2 regions of the Allobosea sp. P4_H5 genome follow, and region 2 is predicted to be linked to the other one. Evidence: predicted binding sites of a transcription regulator. Region 2 holds the regulator's gene; the other holds the start of a gene.
What was found. Region 2 encodes HrcA, which represses chaperone genes, less so after heat shock. Its sites were predicted from a motif close to GTTAGCACTCNCNNNNNGNGAGTGCTAAC; they were not measured.

Region 1: a site for HrcA is predicted at 1,444-1,472, ahead of groES (co-chaperone GroES). Genes of this name have one in related genera too.

What each region holds. Positions count from the first base shown of each region.
Region 1 covers NZ_JBFUKM010000004.1:366,276-377,551, forward strand. The annotation lists gene groL (chaperonin GroEL) at 1-1,046, opposite strand, end outside; gene groES (co-chaperone GroES) at 1,094-1,381, opposite strand; gene AC1DS0_RS10870 (MarR family winged helix-turn-helix transcriptional regulator) at 1,598-2,053, shown strand; gene AC1DS0_RS10875 (PaaI family thioesterase) at 2,130-2,615, shown strand; gene AC1DS0_RS10880 (DUF1801 domain-containing protein) at 2,726-3,070, shown strand; gene AC1DS0_RS10885 (helix-turn-helix domain-containing protein) at 3,078-3,887, opposite strand; gene AC1DS0_RS10890 (VOC family protein) at 4,045-4,422, shown strand; gene AC1DS0_RS10895 (DUF930 domain-containing protein) at 4,428-5,111, opposite strand; gene AC1DS0_RS10900 (DMT family transporter) at 5,218-6,060, opposite strand; gene AC1DS0_RS10905 (N-acetyltransferase family protein) at 6,057-6,557, opposite strand; gene AC1DS0_RS10910 (sulfite exporter TauE/SafE family protein) at 6,623-7,387, opposite strand; gene AC1DS0_RS10915 (lipopolysaccharide biosynthesis protein) at 7,525-8,955, shown strand; gene AC1DS0_RS10920 (L,D-transpeptidase) at 9,124-9,936, shown strand; gene AC1DS0_RS10925 (LysR family transcriptional regulator) at 9,998-11,011, opposite strand; gene AC1DS0_RS10930 (nuclear transport factor 2 family protein) at 11,124-11,276, shown strand, end outside.
Region 2 covers NZ_JBFUKM010000017.1:47,058-58,333, forward strand. The annotation lists gene rpsT (30S ribosomal protein S20) at 1-230, shown strand, start outside; gene dnaA (chromosomal replication initiator protein DnaA) at 1,019-2,533, shown strand; gene dnaN (DNA polymerase III subunit beta) at 2,671-3,789, shown strand; gene recF (DNA replication/repair protein RecF) at 3,805-4,932, shown strand; gene AC1DS0_RS27600 (methyl-accepting chemotaxis protein) at 5,107-6,423, shown strand; gene AC1DS0_RS27605 (LysE family translocator) at 6,511-7,125, shown strand; gene AC1DS0_RS27610 (cupin domain-containing protein) at 7,127-7,477, shown strand; gene AC1DS0_RS27615 (ankyrin repeat domain-containing protein) at 7,645-8,301, opposite strand; gene hrcA (heat-inducible transcriptional repressor HrcA) at 8,298-9,380, opposite strand; gene rph (ribonuclease PH) at 9,518-10,234, shown strand; gene rdgB (RdgB/HAM1 family non-canonical purine NTP pyrophosphatase) at 10,239-10,886, shown strand; gene hemW (radical SAM family heme chaperone HemW) at 10,883-11,276, shown strand, end outside.

The DNA.
Region 1 (11,276 bases), on a different contig from region 2:
ATCTGCGCAACGCGGCCCTCAATGTCCTTCTTCTTGCCGGCGCCGTCGATGATCGTGGTGTTCTCCTTCTCGATGCGCACCTTCTTGGCGCGGCCGAGCATGTTGAGCGTCACGGTCTCGAGCTTGATGCCGAGGTCTTCCGAGATCATCTGACCGGCGGTCAGGATCGAGATGTCCTCGAGCATGGCCTTGCGGCGGTCACCGAAGCCCGGAGCCTTGACGGCCGCGACCTTCAGGCCGCCACGGAGCTTGTTGACGACGAGCGTGGCGAGAGCCTCGCCCTCGACGTCCTCGGCGATGATCAGGAGCGGCTTGCCGGTCTGCACGACGGCCTCGAGGATCGGCAGCATCGCCTGGAGCGACGACAGCTTCTTCTCGAAGATGAGGATGTAGGGGTCCTCGAGCTCGGCGACCATCTTCTCGGCGTTGGTGATGAAGTAGGGCGAGAGATAGCCACGGTCGAACTGCATGCCCTCGACGACGTCGAGCTCGGTCTCGGCGGTCTTGGCTTCCTCGACGGTGATGACACCCTCGTTGCCGACCTTCTGCATGGCGGTCGAGATCATCTTGCCGACCGACTCGTCGCCGTTCGCCGAGATGGTGCCGACCTGCGCGACTTCCGCGTTCGAGGTGACCTTCTTGGAGTTCTTCTTGAGGTCGGCGACGATGGCCTCGACGGCCAGGTCGATGCCGCGCTTCAGGTCCATCGGGTTCATGCCGGCCGCAACCGACTTGGCGCCCTCACGGACGATCGCCTGGGCGAGCACGGTGGCGGTGGTGGTGCCGTCGCCGGCATGGTCGTTTTGGCGCGAAGCGACTTCGCGGACCATCTGAGCGCCCATGTTCTCGAACTTGTCGGCGAGCTCGATCTCCTTGGCGACGGTGACGCCGTCCTTGGTGATGCGCGGGGCGCCGAACGACTTCTCGATCACGACGTTGCGGCCCTTCGGACCCAGCGTGACCTTTACGGCATTGGCGAGGATGTCCACGCCGCGCAGCATCTTGTCGCGGGCGTCGGTGGAAAAGCGAACTTCTTTGGCAGCCATGAGACTACTCCTGATTGAACTCTACGGACGGGTGGGCGTCTGGCTGCTCAGCCGACGATGCCCATGATGTCGGATTCCTTCATGATCAGGAGATCCTGGCCGTCGATCTTGACCTCGGTGCCACTCCACTTGCCGAAGAGGACGCGATCGCCCTTCTTGACATCGAGCGCAACCAGCTTGCCGGCGTCGTCGCGGGCACCAGCGCCGACGGCGACGACCTCGCCCTCCTGGGGCTTTTCCTTGGCGGTATCGGGGATGATGATGCCACCCTTGGTCTTCTCTTCGCCATCAAGGCGACGGACCACAACGCGGTCATGCAGCGGACGGAACTTCATGGTTCTGTCTTCCTCTCGGTCTTATTCTGGACGGGCTCGAGTTTGGCCCGTGAAAGGGGTCTGTTAGCAGTCTCACCAAATGAGTGCTAACCGACGTCGCGGAGATAGGCGCGGGGTCTGCCGGAGTCAAGGAAAGCGCTGCGCAAAAGGTGAACGCGACGACCGGCCGCCATCTGCGCTGCTGCGGTGGGACCTTAAACCGGCTATCGTGGCGAGATGACGACGCCAGTGCCCGATCTCCATCTCGACGACATCGCCCGCTCCTGCGTGGTGTTGCATGTGCGCATGACCGCACGGGCCGTGACCCGCGCCTATGACGAGGCAATGCGTCCGAGCGGCCTGAAGATCACCCAGTTCGTGCTGCTCTCGGCCCTCTCGACCGGCGCCTGGCGCTCGGTCACCGAGCTTGCCGACCGCTTTGCGCTGGAGCGGACGTCGCTGACCCGCAACCTCCAGCTCCTCGCTGCCGAGAAGCTGATCGAACCGGTCGACTGCAAGGGCAGGGCGCTGACCTATGCCGTGACCGAGAAGGGCCGCGCCGCGATCGAGGCGGCGATCCCTTATTGGCGCGCGGCGCAGGACAAGATCGAGGGCGGGCTCGGCCAAGAGCGCTGGAGCGAGACGCGCGACAGTCTCAGGACGATTAGACGGGCCGCGAGGGAAGTCGGCTGACCCCACACCGGCTGGCTTGACCGCCATCCAATTCCATCTCTATCGTGCATCTACACGATAGAGATGGAGCGCAGTCATGTCCCGCCAGGTCGGTGTCGTCAGCCGTGATGTCCTGCTGGCGGAGGACGGCACATCCTTCCTGCGCGGGATCGTCGAGGGACGCCATCCCGGCCCACCTTTCGCCGACACCATGGATTTCGACCTCGTCGAGGTCGAGGAGGGCAGGGCGGTCTTCGTCGGCACGCCCTCGCCGCGCTTCTTCAACCCGCTGGGAACGATCCACGGCGGCTGGATCGCGACGATCCTCGATTCCGCCATGGCCTGCGCCGTGCACTCGACGCTGCGGGTCGGCGAGGGCTACACCACGCTGGAGATGAAACTGAACTATGTCCGCCCGGTCATGCCCGCCAGCGGCCCGGTGCGCTGCGAGGGCAAGCTGATCCATCGTGGCGGTTCGGTCGCGACCAGCGAGGGCAAGCTGATCGACGCGCAAGGCAAATTGCTGGCGCACGGGACGGAGACCTGCATGATCTTCGGTGCGAAGGCGGGTGCGGGGCGCTGATCGGGCGCCGCACCTGCCGGTGGCAGGAGCGGCTCGTGACATTTGCGCCATTTACCGACGCGGCCGTCGAAGCGAGGTTTCGATCGCTGCCGGAGCCACTTCGGCTGCCCATGCTGCGCCTGCGCCAGATGATCCTCGAGGCCGCCGCCGGAAATCCCGACATAGGGCCGCTCATGGAGACGCTGAAATGGGGCGAGCCTGCCTGGCTGCCCAGGCGGCCGAGGACCGGGACGACTGTGCGGATCGACGCACTGAAAGGCTCGTCGACCCACTACGCGCTCTATGTCCACTGCCAGACCAGCCTGATCGAGACGTATCGGCGCCATTACTCCGAGCAGTTCAGCTACGACGGTAACCGGGCGCTGATCTTCGCTGTCGAGCGCGAGCCGCCGGCCGAGCCGCTGGCGCATTGCATCGCCCTCGCTTTGACCTATCACCGCTGGGCAAAGCGCTGAGCGCCGCTTACTCGCCGCGATAGTTGCCCGGGCTCTCGCCCATCACCCGCTTGAAGCGGCGATTGAAGGTCGAGAGGTCGCCGAAGCCGCAATCGAAGGCGATGCCCGCGACCGGCAGCTTCGTCCGGCGCAGCAGCAAGGCCGCCCTGTGCAGGCGGGTGCGCAGCACATATTGATGCGGCGTCATCCCGATCAGCGCCCGGAAGGTGCGCAGGAAATGATAGGGGCTCATCGCCGCCTGCCGCGCCAGTTCATCGATCGAGAGAGCGTCTTCGCAATGCGCCTCGATATGGCGCAGCGCCCGCGTGATCCGGCGTTGGTCGCGAGCGCTCGGCGTCTCGATCCCGGGCTTTGCCCCTGACAGCACGCTCGCCACCGCGCCGGCGAGGCGCAGCGCGGTTTCCTCCAGCCTCCCGGGCTCGTCCAAGGCGATTTCCGCTTCGGCGACGACACCGGCGAGCGGCGCGAGGGCCGGTAGATGCGCCTGTGCGAAACCGATTTGCCGGGCGCCCGGCACGGCCGCGACGATGCCTTCGAGCCAGGCCGGTTCGAACTGGAAGGCGAGACAGCGGTCGCCGGCCGCATGCTCATGGCCGCATTCGAAGCAGGCGCCGCGATTGCCGAGCAGTAGCGAGCCCGGCGCCAGCACAGCGCTGCCCTGTGTCGAGCGATAGCGGAACGAGCCGCTGCGGACGATGGCGATGCAGTGCTGCGGGTGCGCTTCCTCGAAGGCGCGGTCGTCCGGGCCGGCCGTGCAGACGATGTCGCTGACCCGCCAGCCGGGGCCCGACGCCAGGAGATGAGCGGTCGCTGTCATGGTTCGTAAGTTTAGCAGTTTTTCCCAAGCGAGGCCCGAGGCTCCGGGTCTAGCTGGACACCAACTTGGTCCAGACGGAGCCCGATCATGACAGCAGCGCCATCGACGCTGGCCGGGTGACGTGCATCAGGGCCTGGCGACAAGGAGGACGACCATCATGTTCGATCACATCTCCATCGGCGTTCGCGAGCTTCCTCGTACGAAACGCTTCTACGACGCGGCGCTGGGTGCGCTCGGCTATGGCTGTCTCAGTGCTGACGAAAGCTCGCTCGGCTATGGCAAGGACGGTGTCGGGCTCTGGATCGGCGCGGTCTCGGCGCCGGTGCCACCGGACCGCGACTCCAACCTGCATTTCTGCTTCGTCGCACCGACGCGCCAGAGCGTCGACGCCTTCCATGCGGCGGCGCTGGCGGCCGGCGGCACCGATAATGGCAAGCCGGGCCTGCGCGAGTCCTACGGCCCCGATTACTACGCAGCCTTCGTCGTCGATCCAGACGGTTATCGGCTGGAAGCGTATTGCGGCAAGCCGGCCTGAGGCCGCTAATGCTCGGGCGGCAGGTCGTGTGCCGCCCATTCGCTGCGCGGGATCGCCTCGCCGACGCGGAACTGGAAGCCGGCGACCTTGCCGTTCGCTGCCATCTCGCAGCGGAAGTGCAGGCCATACCATTGCTTGCGGCTGCGGAAGGCGGCGCCCTCTGCCTCCAGGGCGCTCTTCGTCAGCTTCGTGCTAGCCATGGCGTAGGCGACGACGCGGTCGGGCTCGAATTCCGCTTTCCAGGCATGGATCTGACTCATCGCCTCGAGATTGCAGAGCTGCTCGACGCGCTCGCTCGCCTCGAGCGTCTTCAGCGCCTCCCGCGCCCCGCGACTGCGCGGATTCGCCAGCACGCTTTCGGAATGCAGCGTTCGGGCCGTGATCATCGCTGGCGGTTCGGCCGGCGGTGGAACGGGCGGGGTGGCGGGCCTCTCAGGCGGGGTGGTGGTGGGAGCTGGCTGCGGAGGTGACGGGACCTCGGCTGTAGGAGGAGCGGGCGCCTGGGCCGGGACGGGAGGCGTCAGCGCCTCCGGCGCGACCAGCTCGACCTCGACGCTCGTCTCGATCGGCGGCGTGAAGCTGCTGATCGCTCGGATGGCGAGGAGGAGACCGAACAGGAGATGGAAGCAGAGCGCGGCAGGAAGGCCGGGTTCGCGCAGGACGCGAGCAGCGGTGTCGGCGCGCTGCATCCCCGAGTCAATCGCCGTTGGAACGGAAGGCAAGCATGGCGGGCGGTCTCTCCCCTCGCATTCTCCCGTGCAGAAGCCGACCAAGCCGGCGAATTTGCGGCGGAGATCAGCGCCGACTGACCGCGAAGGCGCCGGCGACGATCAGCAATGCACCGGCATAGGTCGTCCAGAGCGGCACCTCGTTGAAGACGAACCAGCCGAGCAGGCTCGCCCAGACCAGCGCCGTGTACTCGATCGGCGCCAGCCGCGAGGCGGGGGCGCGGGCGAAGGCCGAAGTCAGCGACAGATGCCCGGCGACGCCGAGCGCGCCGCCTGCGAGATAGGCGAGCAGGTCGCCACCGCTCATCGGCTGGAAGACGTAATAAGCCGGCCAGGCCAGGCAGAGCGCCGGTCCGGCGTTCTGGAACAGCACGATGATCGCCGGGTGCTCTTTCACCGCGATCGTGCGCAGCAGGATCAGGTTGAAGGCATAGGAGACCGCCGAGACCAGCGCGGCGGCGACGCCGAGCTCGGCGCCGGTGACGCCGCCCTGCAGGCGCGGCCAGACCATCACCAGCATGCCGGCGAGGCCGAAGCCGAGCGCCTGCAGGATGCGCCCGTCGAGCCGTTCCTTCAGGATCAGTGCCCCGAGCAGCGCGACGAAGACCGGGGCGAGGAAGGAGAGGGTCAGCGCCTCCGCCAGCGGTAGCACCGAGATCGAATAGAAGAAGCTGCCGGCGGTGACGATGACCAGCGGTATGCGGATGCTGTTGCCGATCAGGCTCGTCCGCGTCGGCCGCGCCGGCCGCAGCACCGTGACGACGATGATCGCGCAGACGGCGCCCGCCGCGAAGCGCATGAACAGCGCCAGCAGGAACGGGTGCTGCTGCATCTGCGCCTTGATCACCGCGTCCATCGCGGTGAGCAGAGCGATGCCGAGAACCGCCCGCAGCGCGGTGTTGAGGTTCATGGCTGCGCCGGGGCGAGCGGCTTGCGGAAATGATATTCCCAGGTCGAGGAGATGTCGGCGAGATAGCGCTCACCCGGCCAGCGCACGAAGCCGAGCTTCTCGTAGAAGCGGTGGCCGCGGGCGAACTTGCTGTCCGACCACAGCATCATCTCGCCATAGCCGCCGGCTTCAGCGAAGGCGAGGGTGCGGGCGAACAGCGCCTGCGCCAGCCCGCTGCCGCGTTGGCTCGGATCGGCATAGACCTTGAACAGCTCGACCGCGTTCTGGTCGGGCACGGGCACGACGGCGATCGAGCCAGCAATACGCCCATCCGGGCCATCCGCTACCCAGAGCTTGCCACCCTTCTGCGCATAGTGGCTGGCCGGGCGACGCAGCTCGGGGAACTCCGACCAGTCGAAGAAGCAGTTCGGGTATTCGGCAAAGGTCGCGGCGATCAGGGCGGCGAGCGGCTCCGAATCGGCATCGGTGGCGTCGCGAAGGGCGGGCAGGGCGGTCATGATCGATCGCTTAGGGCCAATCCGGCCTGCTGCAAAGATGGGCGGCTCGCGCGCCTGCCATGCCGTTATCGCAGCAATGCGAGCGCGGCGTCAGTCGTCAGCTTCAGTGCGGCTGCGGCAAGCAGCAGATAGCAGGCGAAGAACAGCCGCTTCTGGTCGAGCCGCTCATGCAGCCAGCGGCCGATCCAGACGCCGATTGGCGCCGCCGGCAGCAAGGCGAGGGCGGCCCAGAGCGCCTGCGGCTGCTTCAGGCCGAGCGCCAGATAGGGCGGCAGCTTCAGCAGGTTGCCGAGCATGAAGAAGGCGATGGTCGTGCCGACGAAGGCGGTCTTGGAAAGCCCACGCGCCAGGAGGTACATCGCGACCGGCGGGCCGCCGGCATGGGCGACGAAGGTGGTGAAGCCCGAGGCCGTGCCGGCCAGCAGGGCCAATGGCGGCGAGACAGGTAGCTGCCCGGCCGGCGCGGTACGGCCGCGCAGGAACCAGTGCGCCGTGAAGGCGAGCGTGATGACGCCGATGATCAGCGTGACGATGCGGGCATCGACGATCAGGAACACGGCATAGCCGATCGCGATGCCGATGATCAGGCCGGGGATCAGCCAGGCGAGGTCCGGCTTCGACCAGGTCGAGACGCCGAAGCTGCCGATGGCGAAGAGGTCCATCGCGGCGATCAGCACCGCCACCATGATCGCGCCCTGCAGCGGATCGACGACGAGCGCCAGCAGCGGCACGCCGAGGATGGCGAGACCGCCGCCGAAGGCGCCCTTGCCGATGCCCATCAGCAGGGTGGTGGTCCAGCCGACGAGATAGAACATCGGATCGCCGGGCATCGGCTCAGCCCGTCGCCAAGGCGCAGAACGAGGTCGTGCCAGTTTCCGCTTGGACAGGCGCGGTTTGGCGGTTAGGCGGGATCAGCGCAGTCATGCGCGGCCGGTGCTGAGTCGGCTTGCCCCTTCGCGATGGCGTCATGACCGTACTCCTGCCCTTCGTGATCAATGCCGGGCTGAACTTCGTCCTCGGACTGCTCATCGCCTATTTCCTCGGCCCCGCCGAATTCGGCCGCTACGCCATCGGCGCGGCGATGCTCGTGCTGCTCAATACCGCGCTGCTCGACTGGATCAGGCTCTCGGCCGTCCGTTTCTACTCGCAGAAGAGCCGGGAGGAACAGCCGCAGATCAGGGCGACCCTCGATGTGCTGAGCGCGGGGATCACGCTCGCCCTGTGCGGCATCCTGGTCGCGGCGGTCGTCGCCGGCGTCGATTTCGGCCTGCCGGTCATGCTCGTCGCCGGCTCGGTGCTGGGCGGCATCTGCGCCGGCCTGTTCGATTATCACGGCGCCATCGCCCGGGCCCGTTTCCTCGATGCGGCCTATGCCCGCCTGATCATCATCAAGAACGTGCTCGCCTTGCTGCTGATGGTCGGCGGCGCCTGGTGGACGCGCGACGCGACGGTCGTGATGTTCGGTGGCGTCCTCAGCGCCATGGCGGCCCTGCTGGCGGTGCGGCGGGCGCTGGCGGACGCGCCGCTCTCCTGGTCGGCGGCGCGGCGCGACCTCGCGCTCGACTTTGCGCGCTATGCGCTGCCGATCGTCGGCGCGAATGCGATCTATTCGCTGATCCCGCTGCTCAATCGCTCGCTGCTCGCCGACAGCAACGGCTTCGCCGAGGCTGGCTATTTCTCGCTCGCCGCCGATATGGGCTTGCGCCTGTTCGGCATGCTTGCCTCGACGCTGGAGATCGTCATGCTGCGCGAGGTGCTGCGGCTCGACGAAACCAAGGGTGAGCGCGCGGCGCAGAAGCGCATCGCTGCCAATCTGGTGATCGTGCTGATGGTGTCGCTGCCGGTGGCCGCGGGCCTCTTCCTGGTCTTGCCGGCGTTCGAGGCCTTGCTGGTGCCGGCGAAGTTCCATGGCCATTTTTCCGGCTATCTGCGGCTATTGCTGCCCGGCCTCGTCGCGCTCGCGATCTTCGCCGCCGGCATCTACCCGGTCTTCCTGCTCGGCAAGCGCACGGGGGTGGTGACGCTGGCGGCCCTCGCAGGCCTCCTCGTCAACCTCGCTCTGGTCTTCGCCGCCGGCGCGCTCGGCCCGGAACGCTATGCGCTCGGCCAGACCCTCAGCTTCCTCGTGGTTCTCGCCATCACCGGCTGGGTGGGCCTGCGCTCGCTCCCGGTCTCCCCGAACTGGCGGGAGATCGGCATCGTCATCGCGGCGGTCGTCGCCATGGCGATCGTCGTCTGGCCGCTCTCCGGCCGGCTCTCTCCTCTGCCCGAACTGCTGCTGCAGGGCACGCTTGGCCTCGCCGTCTATGGCGGGCTGATGCTCGCCTTCGACGTGGTCCGTTGCCGGACGTTGCTGCGGCTCTGGCTCACCATGCGCAAAAGCCGGAGCCGGCACTAGCGGAGGGTGTGAACCAGGCGTTTACCGCGTTTGCTGGCGGATCGCTAAGGTTAACCTCGGGAATTTGAGCGATTGAGCCGGTTCCGGGGCCGATAGAGTCAACGATTCACCATTCATTTCAACGCATCGCCTCACGCTTCCTGCCTGTTGCGTAAAGAGAGTTGCGTCATGCGTTCGCTCTATCTCGTTCCCCTTGTTGTGCTCGGCGGCGTGCTGCTGTCGGCTGAGGCCAATGCCGAGACCTATTGGCGCCCGGCCGATCCGATGGTCACGCATTCGGCTGGCCGTGGCCAATATGGCGGCGGCTTCATCGAGATGATGATGACCGGCCAGGACCCGACCGACTATGGCCGGGGCGGGGCGGTCTACAACCGGCCGCAGCGCGGCGCCTACGGCCAGCAGCCGGCGATGCGCCGGCTCTCCGACTACGAGGCGCCGGTGCCGATCCAGGGCGATCCGATGGAGCCGCGCCGCGAGCGCCGCTCTGCTGCGCTCGGCGAGCCGATCCCGGCCGAACGGCCGATCGCGCGCACCCTCGATCCGCGCTTCCAGAAGCAGGAGGTCGCCTATGACGGCCCGCACAAGCCCGGCACCATCGTCATCGACACGCCGCGCCGCTTCCTCTTCCTGGTCCAGCCCGGCGGTCGTGCCTTGCGCTACGGCATCGGCGTCGGCCGCCCTGGCTTCGAATGGGCCGGCATGAAGGCGGTCACCCGCAAGGCGGAATGGCCGAGCTGGACGCCGCCGGCCGAGATGCTGAAGCGCCGGCCCGATCTGCCGCGCTTCATGGCGGGCGGCCCCGAGAATCCGCTCGGCGCCCGCGCCATGTATCTCGGCTCCTCGCTCTACCGCATCCACGGCACCAACGAGCCGAACACGATCGGCCAGGCGGTCTCCTCCGGCTGCATCCGTATGAACAACGAGGATGTTGTCGACCTCTACGAGCGGGTGCGGGTCGGCGCCAAGGTCTTCGTGATCTGAGGCCGGCCGCACACTGCCCGACGGAAAAAGGCCCGCCTGTCGCCAGGCGGGCCTTTTCGTTTCAGGAGGCCGTGCGGCGCTCAGGCCCAGTCGTCGTCGCCTCCGCCCGGGCCATCGGCATCGCCGCCATGGCCGTGCCGACCGCCGCTGCCCCGGCTCCAGTCGGGCGCGGGCCGCCGCGGATGGTGTCGATCACGGCGCGCAGCGGTGGCGCCATTTGCCGTTGGGCCGGATAGCAAAGGTAGTAGCCGGGGAAAGGCGCCGACCATGCCTCGAGCAGCGGGACGAGGCGGCCCTCAGTGATGTGGGGGGCAATCAATTGCTGGCTGGCGAAGGCGATGCCGACCCCGTCGACCGCCGCTCGCACCCCGAAGTCCTTCCTGTTGGAGATCAGCGGGCCATCGACGGCGACCTCGAACCATTTGCCGTTTTCCATGAACTCCCATTTGTACGGCGTCTTCTGGCCCGGCCAGCGCCAGCCGATACAGCGATGGGCGAGAAGGTCGCGCGGATGGGCCGGTGTGCCGTGCCGGGCGAGATAGTCGGGCGAGGCCACCGCGGTCTGGCGCAGTTCCGGGCCGAGCTTCACGGCGATGAGGTCCTTGTCGATCACCTCCCCGAGCCGGATGGCGACGTCGTAGCCCTCCGCCACGATGTTCACGACGGCATCGTCGAGGGTGACGTCGAGCACGACCTGCGGATAGGCATCGCTGAAGGCACGCAGGATCGGCGTCAAATAGAGGTCTGCCGCCGCCCGAAAGCAGTGCATCCGCACGGTGCCGACGGGGTGGGCACGGCGCTCGCGGGTCTCGCCCAGCGCCTCCGCCAGCTCCTCGACGGCGGGCTGCACCCGTTCGAACAGCTTGGCCCCCGCCTCGGTCAGGGAGACGCTGCGGGTGGTGCGGTTGAACAGGCTGACCCCGACCCGCTCCTCGAGCGCGCGGACCATCTGGCTCAGCGCCGAGGATGACACGCCGAGATTCTCGGCCGCCCGGCTGAAGTTCAGCGAACCGGCGACGGCCACGAAAGCACGGAGCTGGTTGAAGTCTCCGGCGGACAAAAGAGAGATGTTCATGGTCATCTCGATTGCTTAGCTCAACTTACAAAGCTGATTAGTGCGCACGGGTTAAACATTACGGTTGCTCTGAGCTATATTGTTCTGGATGCTGGTTTTGAAGGACATCATAATGACGTCGCAAGACACGCCCTCGGTGGCAAACATAGATGGATTGGTCGCCCTGGCGAAAACTTATTTCGACGCTGCCTATGCAATGGATGCCGACAGCTTCGCGACCATCTTCGACCCTGCCGCCCTTGTCACCCGGCGCGGTGATGGCGAT
Region 2 (11,276 bases):
AGATCGTGCGGCGCACCGAAGTGAACAAGGCGCGCCGCAGCCGCGTGCGCACCTTCCTGCGCAAGGTCGAGGAGGCGATCGCCTCCGGCGACAAGAGCGCCGCCGCCGCTGCTCTGCAGGCTGCCCAGCCGGAGCTGATGCGGGCCGCACAGAAGGGCGTGGTTCACAAGAACACCGCTTCACGCAAGGTTTCGCGTCTCGCTCATCGTATCGGTGCGCTGGCTTCCTGATCGCCGTTCATCAGAGCGGATTTGCGAGCAGTTTTCGACCCGGCCGAAAGGCCGGGTTTTTGTTTGCCTGCCAGCCGGCGGGAGGCGCCCCGATGTTGCGGCGCAACACCCGCTGTCAACGGCGATTCCGCAATCTTTCCACGACTTTACCGACTTGACTTCAATGCCGATTTAGAGGTCAGAAATCGTCCCGCGCGGGACTTTTGACCGCACAAAATTCCTCCATATTTTTCATCATCTTAGTGGGCAAAGCAATTCAGCTGGGTGAATCCCCGCTCCCCGAATGGGGTGGAGGATGGGCTTCGAAAAAAAAGATTCGGAGCCGGCGCGAGACCCGCCCGGTAAAGAAAAGCTTAACTTCCCCAACTGATTGCGAGACACCTTCCGGTAGGGCAGACAGTGGTCGGAATGCCCCTTCACCACGAAGCCGGCTGAGGGGGATATTGCCCCCGTTCGAGGCGGCCCTGTAAGGTCCTTTTCATCGGCGGGCGGACAGCGATGTCCAACCGGCTCTCCAAAGAATTGTTGATGTTTTTGGCTTACAACCAGGCGGGGTTGGAAGAATGAGTTTCTATGTCTTAAAGATTTAAACGCCTTGAATAGACCATAGCCGCAGCCGATCTTTTTAGAGCGCGCGGCTCTACCTCGAAAAGCGTTGGGAAGACCTCGCTTCGCGGCTCTCGCGCCGCCGAAGGCGGGAGGCGTTTTTCTCGATGAACAAACCACTGCATGGCCAACCTCGGAAAACGTGGCGGCAACATGCACGACAATGGAATGGGGCAATTGGAATGTTCGAGCGGATGGAGACTGGCAATCTGGTTGAGACTGCGGCCACCCCTGTGGTGACCAGGCTTGCCCCGACTGAGCCGGCGAGCGTCGCCGGGACCAAGGACCGTTGGGACAGGGTCCGCCGGCGCCTGCGCGCCGAGCTCGGCGAGGACGTCTTCTCGAGCTGGTTCGCGCGCGTCGAGATCGGCGCGGTCGTCGAGGGCGTCGCCCACCTCACCGTGCCGACCCGCTTCCTGAAGAGCTGGCTCGAAGCCCATTATGCCGAGCGCCTGCGGGCGCACTGCATGGCCGAGCTCGATGCGCCCAACGGCGTCGCCCTTTCGGTGCGCCAGGTGGCGCGAGAGAGCAGCGAGCCCTGCCAGGACCTCTCGGCGCAGCGGGCGCGCCCGGCCCAGGCTCGCCCAGCCACCCCGATGTCGGATGTCGCTCCCACTTCGGCCGCCACCCCGGCCAGCGATCGCGACCCCATGGACGCCTGCGGCACGCTGCTCGACCGGCGCATGACTTTCCAGAGCTTCGTCGTCGGCAAGTCGAATGCGCTCGCCTTCGCCGCGGCCGAGCGAATCTCGGCGGCCCCCGCCGGCTCGACGCCCTATAACCCGCTCTATCTCCATGCTGGCGTCGGCCTCGGCAAGACGCATCTGATCCAGGCGATCGCCCAGGATGCGCGCCAGCACGGCAAGCGCGTCGCCTATTTCACCGCGGATCGCTTCATGTACGGCTTCGTTGCCGCGCTGAAGTCGCAGACGGCGCTCGCCTTCAAGGAGAAGCTGCGCGGCATCGACCTTTTGATCGTCGACGACGTCCAGTTCATCCAGGGCCGTTCGATCCAGCAGGAGTTCGGCCATACGATCAATGCGCTGATCGATGCCGGCAAGCAGATCGTCGTCGCCGCCGACCGGCTGCCGACCGATCTGGAGGCGCTCGACGAGCGCATCCGCTCCCGGCTCGCCGGCGGCCTCGTCGTCGAGATCGGCGAGCTCGACGAGGCGCTGCGGGTCAAGATCCTGACCACCCGCCTCGATGGGCTGAAGGCCGCCCATCCGAGCTTCCACGTCAATCCGGACGTGATCGCCTATGTCGCCAAGCTCGTCGCCACCAATGGCCGCGATCTCGACGGCGCCGCCAACCGCATCCTGGCGCATGCGACGCTGACCGGCGCCAGCGTGACGATGGAGACGGCGGAAGCGGCGATCCGCGATCTCGTCCGGACGCGCGAGCCGCGCCGGGTCAAGATCGAGGACATCCAGAAGCTCGTCGCGACCCGCTACAATGTCAGCCGCGCCGACATCCTGTCGGAGCGCCGGACAGCGGCGGTGGTCAAGCCGCGCCAGATCGCGATGTATCTCGCCAAGGCGCTGACGCCACGCTCGCTGCCCGAGATCGGGCGCCGCTTCGGCGGGCGCGACCACACCACCGTGCTGCATGCGGTGCGCAAGATCGAGAAGGCCATCGTCGAGGACCGTCTGCTTCATGACGAAGTCGACCTCCTGAAGCGCATGCTGCAGGAGTGAGCCTCGGGCGGCCACTCTTGCGTTAACTGTGCAGGCGGGCTCGCGCGCCCTTGCGCGCGGCCCGGCCGTCCGGCAATGTCGCGGGCCACCTTTCTGCCTGCCGGCTCGCCGCGGGCGCCAGCATGCCAGAAGACGCCATGAAGGTTACGGTCGAACGCTCCACGCTCCTGAAGTCGCTCGGGCATGTCCATCGTGTCGTCGAGCGGCGCAACACGATCCCGATCCTGTCGAATCTCCTGCTGCGCGGCAGCGAGGACGGGTTGAAGCTGAAGGCGACCGACCTCGACATCGAGGTGGTCGAGACCGTGCCGGCCGACGTAGTCGAGTCCGGCGCGACCACGGTCCCCGCGCACACGCTCTACGACATCGTCCGCAAGCTGCCAGACGGCTCGCAGGTCTCGCTGGAGACCACCGGCGAGACCGGCCAGATGGTGCTGCGCTCGGGCCGCTCCCGCTTCACCCTGCAGACGCTGCCGGAAAGCGATTTCCCCGACATCACCGCCGGCGAGATGGCGCATCGCTTCGTGCTGCCGGCCGGCGAGTTCAAGCGCCTGATCGACAAGACCCAGTTCGCGATCTCGACCGAGGAGACGCGCTACTATCTCAACGGCATCTATCTGCACGCCATCGACGTCGACGGGCGCCCGGTGCTGCGCGCCGTCGCGACCGATGGCCATCGCCTCGCCCGCGTCGACACCGCGGCCCCGCAGGGCTCGCTCGGCATGCCCGGCGTGATCGTGCCGCGCAAGGCCGTGGCCGAGATCCAGAAGTTGCTGGAGGACGGCGAGAGCGAGGTCCAGATCGAGCTCTCCGCCACCAAGATCCGCGTCGCCACAGCCGAGGTCGTGCTGACCTCCAAGCTGATCGACGGCACCTTCCCCGACTATCAGCGCGTCATCCCCTCCGGAAACGACAAGCTGCTCACCGTCGACCGGGGCGATTTCGCGGCCTCCGTGGACCGCGTCTCGACCATCTCGTCCGAGCGTGGCCGCGCCGTGAAGCTCTCCATGGCCGATGGCCGGATGACGCTCTCGGTGACCAATCCCGATTCCGGCTCGGCGACCGAGGAGATCGAGGTGGACTACGACGCCGGCCCGCTCGATATCGGCTTCAACGCGCGCTATCTGATGGACATCGCCGCCCAGCTCGACGGCGACACTGCGCTGCTCAAGCTCGCCGATCCGGGTTCGCCGACGGTGATCCAGGACCGCGAAGGCGCTTCGGCCCTCTATGTGCTGATGCCGATGCGGGTCTGATCCCGCGAGCGCATCTTGACCGCGGTCGCACGCCTCACGCTGCAGAATTTCCGCTCCTATCCGACCCTTGATCTCGCGATCGAGGGTCGGCTCGTTGCACTGTGCGGCGAGAACGGCGCCGGCAAGACCAATCTGCTCGAGGCGCTCTCGCTGTTCGCACCCGGCCGCGGCCTCAGGCGCGCCGACCTCTCCGAGATGGTGCGCCAGCCGGGCGATGGCGGCTTCGCCGCCTCGATCGGTCTCACCGATGACGGCGCGCGGCTCGGCATCGGCCTGGAGCCGCCCGATGCCGAGGGCCGGCGGGCACGGATCGCCCGGATCGACGGCGCCCCGGCCGGCTCGGCGCTGGCCTTCAGCGACTATGTCAGGCTGGTCTGGCTGACGCCCGATCTCGACGGGCTGTTCCGCGGCGCCGCCGGCGATCGCCGCCGCTTCCTCGACCGGCTGGTGCTGGCGGTCGACCCCGGCCATGGCACGCGCTCGAACGCGCTGGAAAAGGCGCTACGCTCGCGTAACCGCATCCTCGACGAGAGCCCGCACCAGCAGCGCTGGCTCGACGCGGTCGAACGCGAGATCGCCGAGCTCGGCGTCGCCGTTGCCGCCGCCCGCGCCGAGACCGTGGCGCGGCTCTCCGCCATCATCGCCCAGACGGCGGACGAGGCCTCGCCCTTCCCGCAGGCCGACATCGCCCTCGAAGGCGAGATCGATGCGTTGGTCGCGAGCCTGCCGGCGCTCGATGCCGAGGACCGCTATCGCGAGCTGCTGCGGGAGATGCGCCCGCGCGACAAGGCGGCCGGGCGCACCCTCGCGGGGCCGCAGGCCTCCGATCTCGCCGTGCGCCATGCCGCCAAGGACATCCCCGCCGGACAGGGTTCGACCGGCGAGCAGAAGGCGCTGCTGATCGGGCTGGTGCTCGCCCATGCCCGCCTGGTCGCGACGATGAGCGAGCTGCCGCCGCTCGTCCTGCTCGACGAGGTCGCCGCCCATCTCGATCCGCGCCGGCGGGCGGCGCTCTATGGAGCGCTGGCCGAGCTCGGCTGCCAGGTCTGGATGACCGGCGCCGACCCAGCCCTGTTCGGCGATCTCCCTGAGGGAGCCCAGCGCTTCCTGGTCACGCCAGGTGAGGTCAGACCCACGCGCTAGATCATCGCGCGTCCGAACGGACGCGGTTACGATGATCTATCACATTGTTATCGCATCTGATTTTTTCGAAAAGTGGATTCCACTTTTCGGTCCGGTGCTATAGCCAAAGCGGGCCACAGCGGCGGCTCCCCGAAGTATGAAGGCGGTTAATCATTTCGCGCGACACTCCGGGTGATGCATCCGTCGCAGCCGTCCTTCACCGAGGCTGAAGCCTTGATCGCCAGCCGCCTGCTGACGATCCTGGAGCCGCATTTCGACGCCTCCACCCGCAAGCTCTACGCCAAGACGTTCAAGCGCGATCTCGACCAGCTCGACGTCGCCTCCGACGAGCAGGTGAAATACCGCAAGCTGTTCAGGCTCGAGCTCGACGAGCGCTATCGGCTGGCGAAACTGCGCATCGTCGGCCGCGCCAACAACCGCGACATCCTGCTCGCCGACTATCCGCAGTTCTTCCTCGAGGACTTCTCGAACTTCCTCGCCGTCCTCGTCGCGCGCTGGAAGCGGCGATGGGGGCCGGTCGACGAGGCGCTGCGCGTGTTCTGCAAGCTCATGCTCACCGACATCTCCTTTTCGCTAGCCTGCTTCGACGACGCGCTCGAAAGCGACGTCAACGATCGTCTCGGCGCGCTCGAACAGGCCTTTCGCAACGGCATCGGCGAACGCATCTCAGCGATCGAGGCGAGCATGGAGGATGTCGCCGGCTTCTCCGGCCAGCTCTCGACCCAGGCCGGCGCGACCTTGTCGGCCTTGTCCGGCACGCAGGAGCGGCCCGAGCAGGTCGCCGCCTCCGTCGCCGAGATCGTCGCGGCAACGCGGCAATGCGAGCTCGCCAGCGGGCGCATCTCCCAGGAGACGGCGGGGTCGAGCCGCGCCACCCAGGCGGCGAACGCCGAATGCCATGCGATCAGCGACAGTGTCACGCTGCTGCAGCAGGCCAGCGATCGGATCGGCAGCCTGGTCGAACTGATCCGCAGTCTCGCCGCCCAGACCAACCTGCTGGCGCTCAACGCAACCATCGAGGCCGCGCGCGCCGGAGAAGCCGGCAAGGGCTTCGCGGTGGTCGCTGCCGAGGTCAAATCACTCGCCACGGCCACCAACAACGCAACGCAAACCATCCGCCACGGCGTCGGCGAGGTCGTCGATGCCGGGCGCGCCATCGGAGAGGCGGTACGCGGGCTCGGCCAGACCATGCAGACGCTGCAGGACAGCGCCGATGTCGTCGCCGAGTCGGTCGCCGGGCAGGCCAGCCATATCCGCTCGATCGCCGAGCGGGCCGAAAGCTCGTCCTCGGGCGTCGACGCCATCGCACATCATGCCGCGCTGGTCGAAGGCCTCGCGCGCGAAGCGGCTGCGCTCGCCCGGCAGGTCGACGAGCGCGTCCGGGCGACCTCGTCGCAATCGCTGGCACTGGAACAGTCGATCGGCGATTTCCTCGGCGCGATGGGCAAGGCGCGCGCCGAGAAGCGCGGACGCATCCGCCAGACCGGCTGATATCTCCCATCACGCAAGGCGATGGGACACATCCGGTACAGGCTGCTAATCTGCCCGCAACAAGCCGCCATGAGGGAGTAGCGCTCGATGGATCTCGCCGGGCTTCTGGTTTTCGCCGGTGTCTATTTCCTTGCCGTCGCCTCGCCGGGGCCGGGCATCGCCGCGATCGTGGCGCGCTCGCTCTCGACCGGGTTCAGGCGGGCCGTGCCCTTCGTGCTCGGCATCGCATCCGGCGACCTGGTCTGGCTGGCCTTCTCGGCGCTCGGCCTGTCCGTGCTGATGCAGAACTTCCACGGGCTGTTCCTGGTGATCAAGTATGCGGGCTGCGCCTATCTGATCTATCTCGCCTGGAAGCTCTGGACCGCGCCGGTAAAGAGCCTGGAAGATCAGCCGGCGTTGCGCGGCGAGGGCATCCGCCTCTTCCTCGGGGGGCTCGCGCTGACGCTCGGCAATCCGAAGGTGATGGTGTTCTTCGTCTCGATCCTGCCGCTGATCGTCGATCTGCAGGCGCTGACGCCGCTGGCCTTCGTCGAGGTCGCCGTGCTGACCATGCTGATCATCAACACCACCCTGCTCGGCTATGCCTATGCCGCCGACCGGGCGAGGCTGCTGGTCGCCAGCCCCAAGACCATGCGCCGGATCAACCGCGTCACCGGCGGCGTGATGGCCGGCGCCGCGGCGGCGATCGCGGCGCGCGGCTGAGATGGCCGACGAGCCCGCGCCGCGCGTCATCGCCCGCGAGGACTGGGCTGAGACGCCCGGCGAATGGCATGGCGAGGTCCAGGGCTTCGGCGGCGAGGTCTCGCTGATCTTCGTTCAGGCCGAGCCCGGCAAGGGGCCAAGGCTGCACAGCCATCCCTATCCCGAGACCTTCATCGTGCGCGCCGGGCGGGCGCTCTACACGATCGGCGACCGGGAGATCGAGGCCGGACCGGGGGAAATCCTGGTCGTGCCGGCCGGCGTGCCGCACAAGTTCCGCAGCCTTGGGCCGGAAACGCTGGAATCGATCGACATCCACGCCAGCGAGCGCTTCATCACCGACTGGCTGGAATAGCGGGTCCTCCCCCCGTCTTTCCAGGACATCGCGCAGCGATGGGCCTGGAGTCCAGAGCCGATGCCCGTCGCGAGCAGGACTCCCGGGTTCCGCGCTTTCGTCATCAAAGGCATCGGTTCTGGGTTCCGGGCTCGCGCCTTCGGCGCGCCCCGGAATGACGGTGTGTTTCAGCGCCCGCCGGCGGCTGCAATCAGCCTGGCGACCTCGCTCTGGCCGCGCTTGTGGGCATGCTGGAGCGGGCTGACGCCATCCTTGTCGGCAAGATTGGGATTGGCGCCGGCATCGAGCACGAGCCTGGCAACCTCTCGATGGCGCGGGCCGCCATCGCCGAGGATCACGATCTCCAGAAGGCAGGTCCAGCCGAGATTGTTGACGTGATTCACGTCGATGCCTGATGTCAGGAGCAGCTTGGCGGTCTCGACATGAGCGCGCTCGCAGGCCGGGATCAGCGCATTGCCGCCATAGCGGTTGCGCAACGAGAGATCGGGCTTCAGCGGCAGCATCGCCGCGATGATCTCGGTGCGGCCGCTGGCGCCCGCGAGCAGCCAGGGCGTGTCCTGATTCGACGCCTGGGCATTGGGGCTCGCGCCTGCCGCCAGCAGCGCCTTGGCGACGGCAACATGATTGCCGGCGACGGCGAGCAGGAGCGGCGTCTGACGCTGGCCATCGCGCTGTTCGAGATCTGCCTTGGCGGCGATCAGGCGGTTCACCGCGGCAAGATCGCCACGGCCGGCCGCTTCGAGCAGGCCGGTCTGTGCTTCGCTCGCTCCGGTCATCAGCAGCACTCCCGCCAGGATCGCGCCGGCCCGCAGCCACCGCCTCATCTGCCACCGTCGAGCAGGCGCCCGACCACCTTGGCGGTGTAATCGACCATCGGCACGATCCGGGCGTAGTTCAGCCGGGTCGGGCCGATGATGCCGACGACGCCGACGATGCGCTGGCCGCCATCGCGGAAGGGCGCGGCGATGATCGAGGAGCCCGACATCGAGAACAGGTTGTTCTCCGAGCCGATGAAGATGCGCACGCCGTCACCGGCCTCAGCGCGCGAGAGCAAGTCGATCAGTTCGGTCTGCGTCTCCAGATCGGCGAAAAGCAGGCGGATGCGCTCCAGATCCTCCTGCGCCTTCAGATCCTCGAGCAGATTGGCCTGGCCGCGCACGATGAGATGCCGGTCGCTGGAGGGGCCGGAACTCGTGGCGATGCCCGTCTCGACCAGCCGGGCGGTCAATTCGTCGAGCTCGCGCTCCATCAGGATGCGGCTGTCGGCGATCTCGCGGCGAAGCTCGTCGAGCGTTTTGCCGACGATGCGGGCATTGAGGAAGTTGCCGGCCTCGACCAGCGCCGAAGCCGGCAGGCCCGCCGGCAACGCCAGGATGCGGTTCTCGACCGTGCCGTCATCGGCGACCAGCACGGCGAGCGCGCGGCCGGCATCGAGCCGGACGAACTCGATATGGCGCAGGCGGGCATTGGCCTTGGTGGTGACGACGACGCCGGCGCCGCGCGACAGGCCCGACAGCAAGGCCGAGGCCTCGGTCAACGTCTGGTCGAGCGAGCGGTTGCTGGCGGCCGCCCTGATCTGCGCCTCGATGCGGGAGCGCTCGTCCGAGGTGAGGTTGCCGACCTCCATCATGCCGTCGACGAAGAAGCGCAGGCCGCGCTCGGTCGGCAGGCGCCCGGCCGAGGTGTGGGGGGCGTAGATCAGCCCCGCCATCTCCAGATCGGTCATGACGTTGCGCACCGTCGCCGGCGACAGCGCGATCGGCAGCAGGCGGGCGATGTTGCGCGAGCCGACCGGCTCGCCGGTGGTCAGGTAACCGTCGACGATCTGCCGAAAGATCTCGCGCGAGCGCTGGTCGATCTCGACCAGGCCGCCGGGTGTCTCAGGGCGCGTATGGGCGCTCATACCTTGGCGAACAACCTCAATTCCATGGCCCATTGTCCCCGGCGCAGGCAACCGGATCAAGCCCCATGGCCAGTTCGCCTTGCCGCACTCCGGTTAAGCGCCTACAAGCCGCCGACTCCAAAAGACAGGAAGACACGATGAGACCCTCGAAGCGCGCAGCCGACGAGATGCGGAAGGTCACGCTGGAACGCGGCGTGGTGCGCTATGCGGAAGGCTCGTGCATGGTCACCTTCGGTGAGACGAAGGTGCTCTGCGCCGCCACCGTCGAGGAAAAGGGGCCGCCGTGGTTGCGCGGCACCGGCAAGGGCTGGGTCACCGCCGAATATTCGATGCTGCCGCGCGCCACCCATGAGCGCACCCGCCGCGAGGTCACCTCGGGCAAGCCCTCGGGCCGGACGCAGGAGATCCAGCGCCTGGTCGGGCGCAGCTTGCGCGCCGTGGTCGACCTGACGGCGATCGGCGAGCGCCAGATCGTCGTCGACTGCGACGTGCTGCAGGCCGATGGCGGCACCCGCACCGCCTCGATCACCGGCGCCTGGGTCGCGCTGCACGATGCGCTGAAGTGGATGGAAGGACGCGGGATGCTGAAAGGCGCCAATCCGCTGAAGGATCATGTCGCCGCCGTCTCCTGCGGCATCGTCGCCGGCAACCCGGTGATCGATCTCGATTATGTCGAGGATTCCGGGGCGCAGACCGACGCCAATTTCGTCATCACCGGCGCGGGCGGCCTCGTCGAGGTGCAGGGCACTGCCGAGGGCGCTCCCTTCAGCGAGGACGAGCTGATGGCGCTGCTGAAGCTCGCCAAGGGCGGCATCGGCAAGCTGGTCACGCTGCAGAAGGCGGCGGTGGCCTGACGCCATGACCACCAACCGCCTCCTCACCGGCAAGGTCGTGATCGCGACCCACAACCAAGGCAAGCTGCGCGAAATGCGCGAGCTGATGGCGCCCTATGGGGTCGAGCTCGTCTCGGCCGGCGAGCTTGGCCTGCCGGAGCCGGCGGAGGATGGTCACATGTTCGCCGAGAACGCTGCGATCAAGGCGGTCGCGGCGGCAAACGCCTCCGGCCTGCCGGCGCTGGCGGATGATTCCGGTGTCTGCATCGACGCGCTCGACGGCGCGCCCGGGCTGTTCTCGGCCAACTGGGCCGGGCCGGGCAAGGATTTCGCCCCCGCGCTGGCCAGGGTGCAGATGGAACTCGGCAAGCGCGGCGCGACCACGCCCGAGCAGCGCAAGGCGCATTTCGTCTCGGCGCTGGTGATCGCCTGGCCGGACGGGCATCAGGAACTGTTCGAAGGCCGCGTTTTCGGCGAGATCGTCGATGCACCGCGTGGGTTGTCCGGCTTCGGCTACGACCCGATCTTCCAGCCGGCCGGCCATGCCAAGACCTTCGGCGAGATGAGCGCAGAGGAGAAGCACGGCATCCCGCAGGACGGCTCGCCCGGCCTGTCGCACCGGGCCCGCGCCTTCCATGTGCTCGCCGCCGCCTGCCTGAGGGCGCCCGGTTGAGCCCTTCGGCCGCCCTTGCCGCGCGGCCCGGCGTGCCGAAACATCCGACTGCGGATGCCGGCTTCGCCGTCTATGTGCATTGGCCGTTCTGCCTGGCCAAATGCCCCTATTGCGACTTCAACTCTCATGTACGGCATCAGCCGCCGGATCAGGCCCGCTACATCGCCGCCTTCCGCCGCGAGATCGCCCAGCGGGCGCAGCTCGCGCCCGGACGCACGGTGTCCTCGATCTTCTTCGGCGGCGGCACACCCTCGCTGATGGAGGGCGCGACCGTCGGCGCGATCCTCGATGCGATCGGCGAGCACTGGGCCGTCGATCCCAATTGCGAGATCTCGCTGGAAGCCAACCCGACCAGCGTCGAGGCCGGGCGCTTCCGCGATTTCCGCGCGG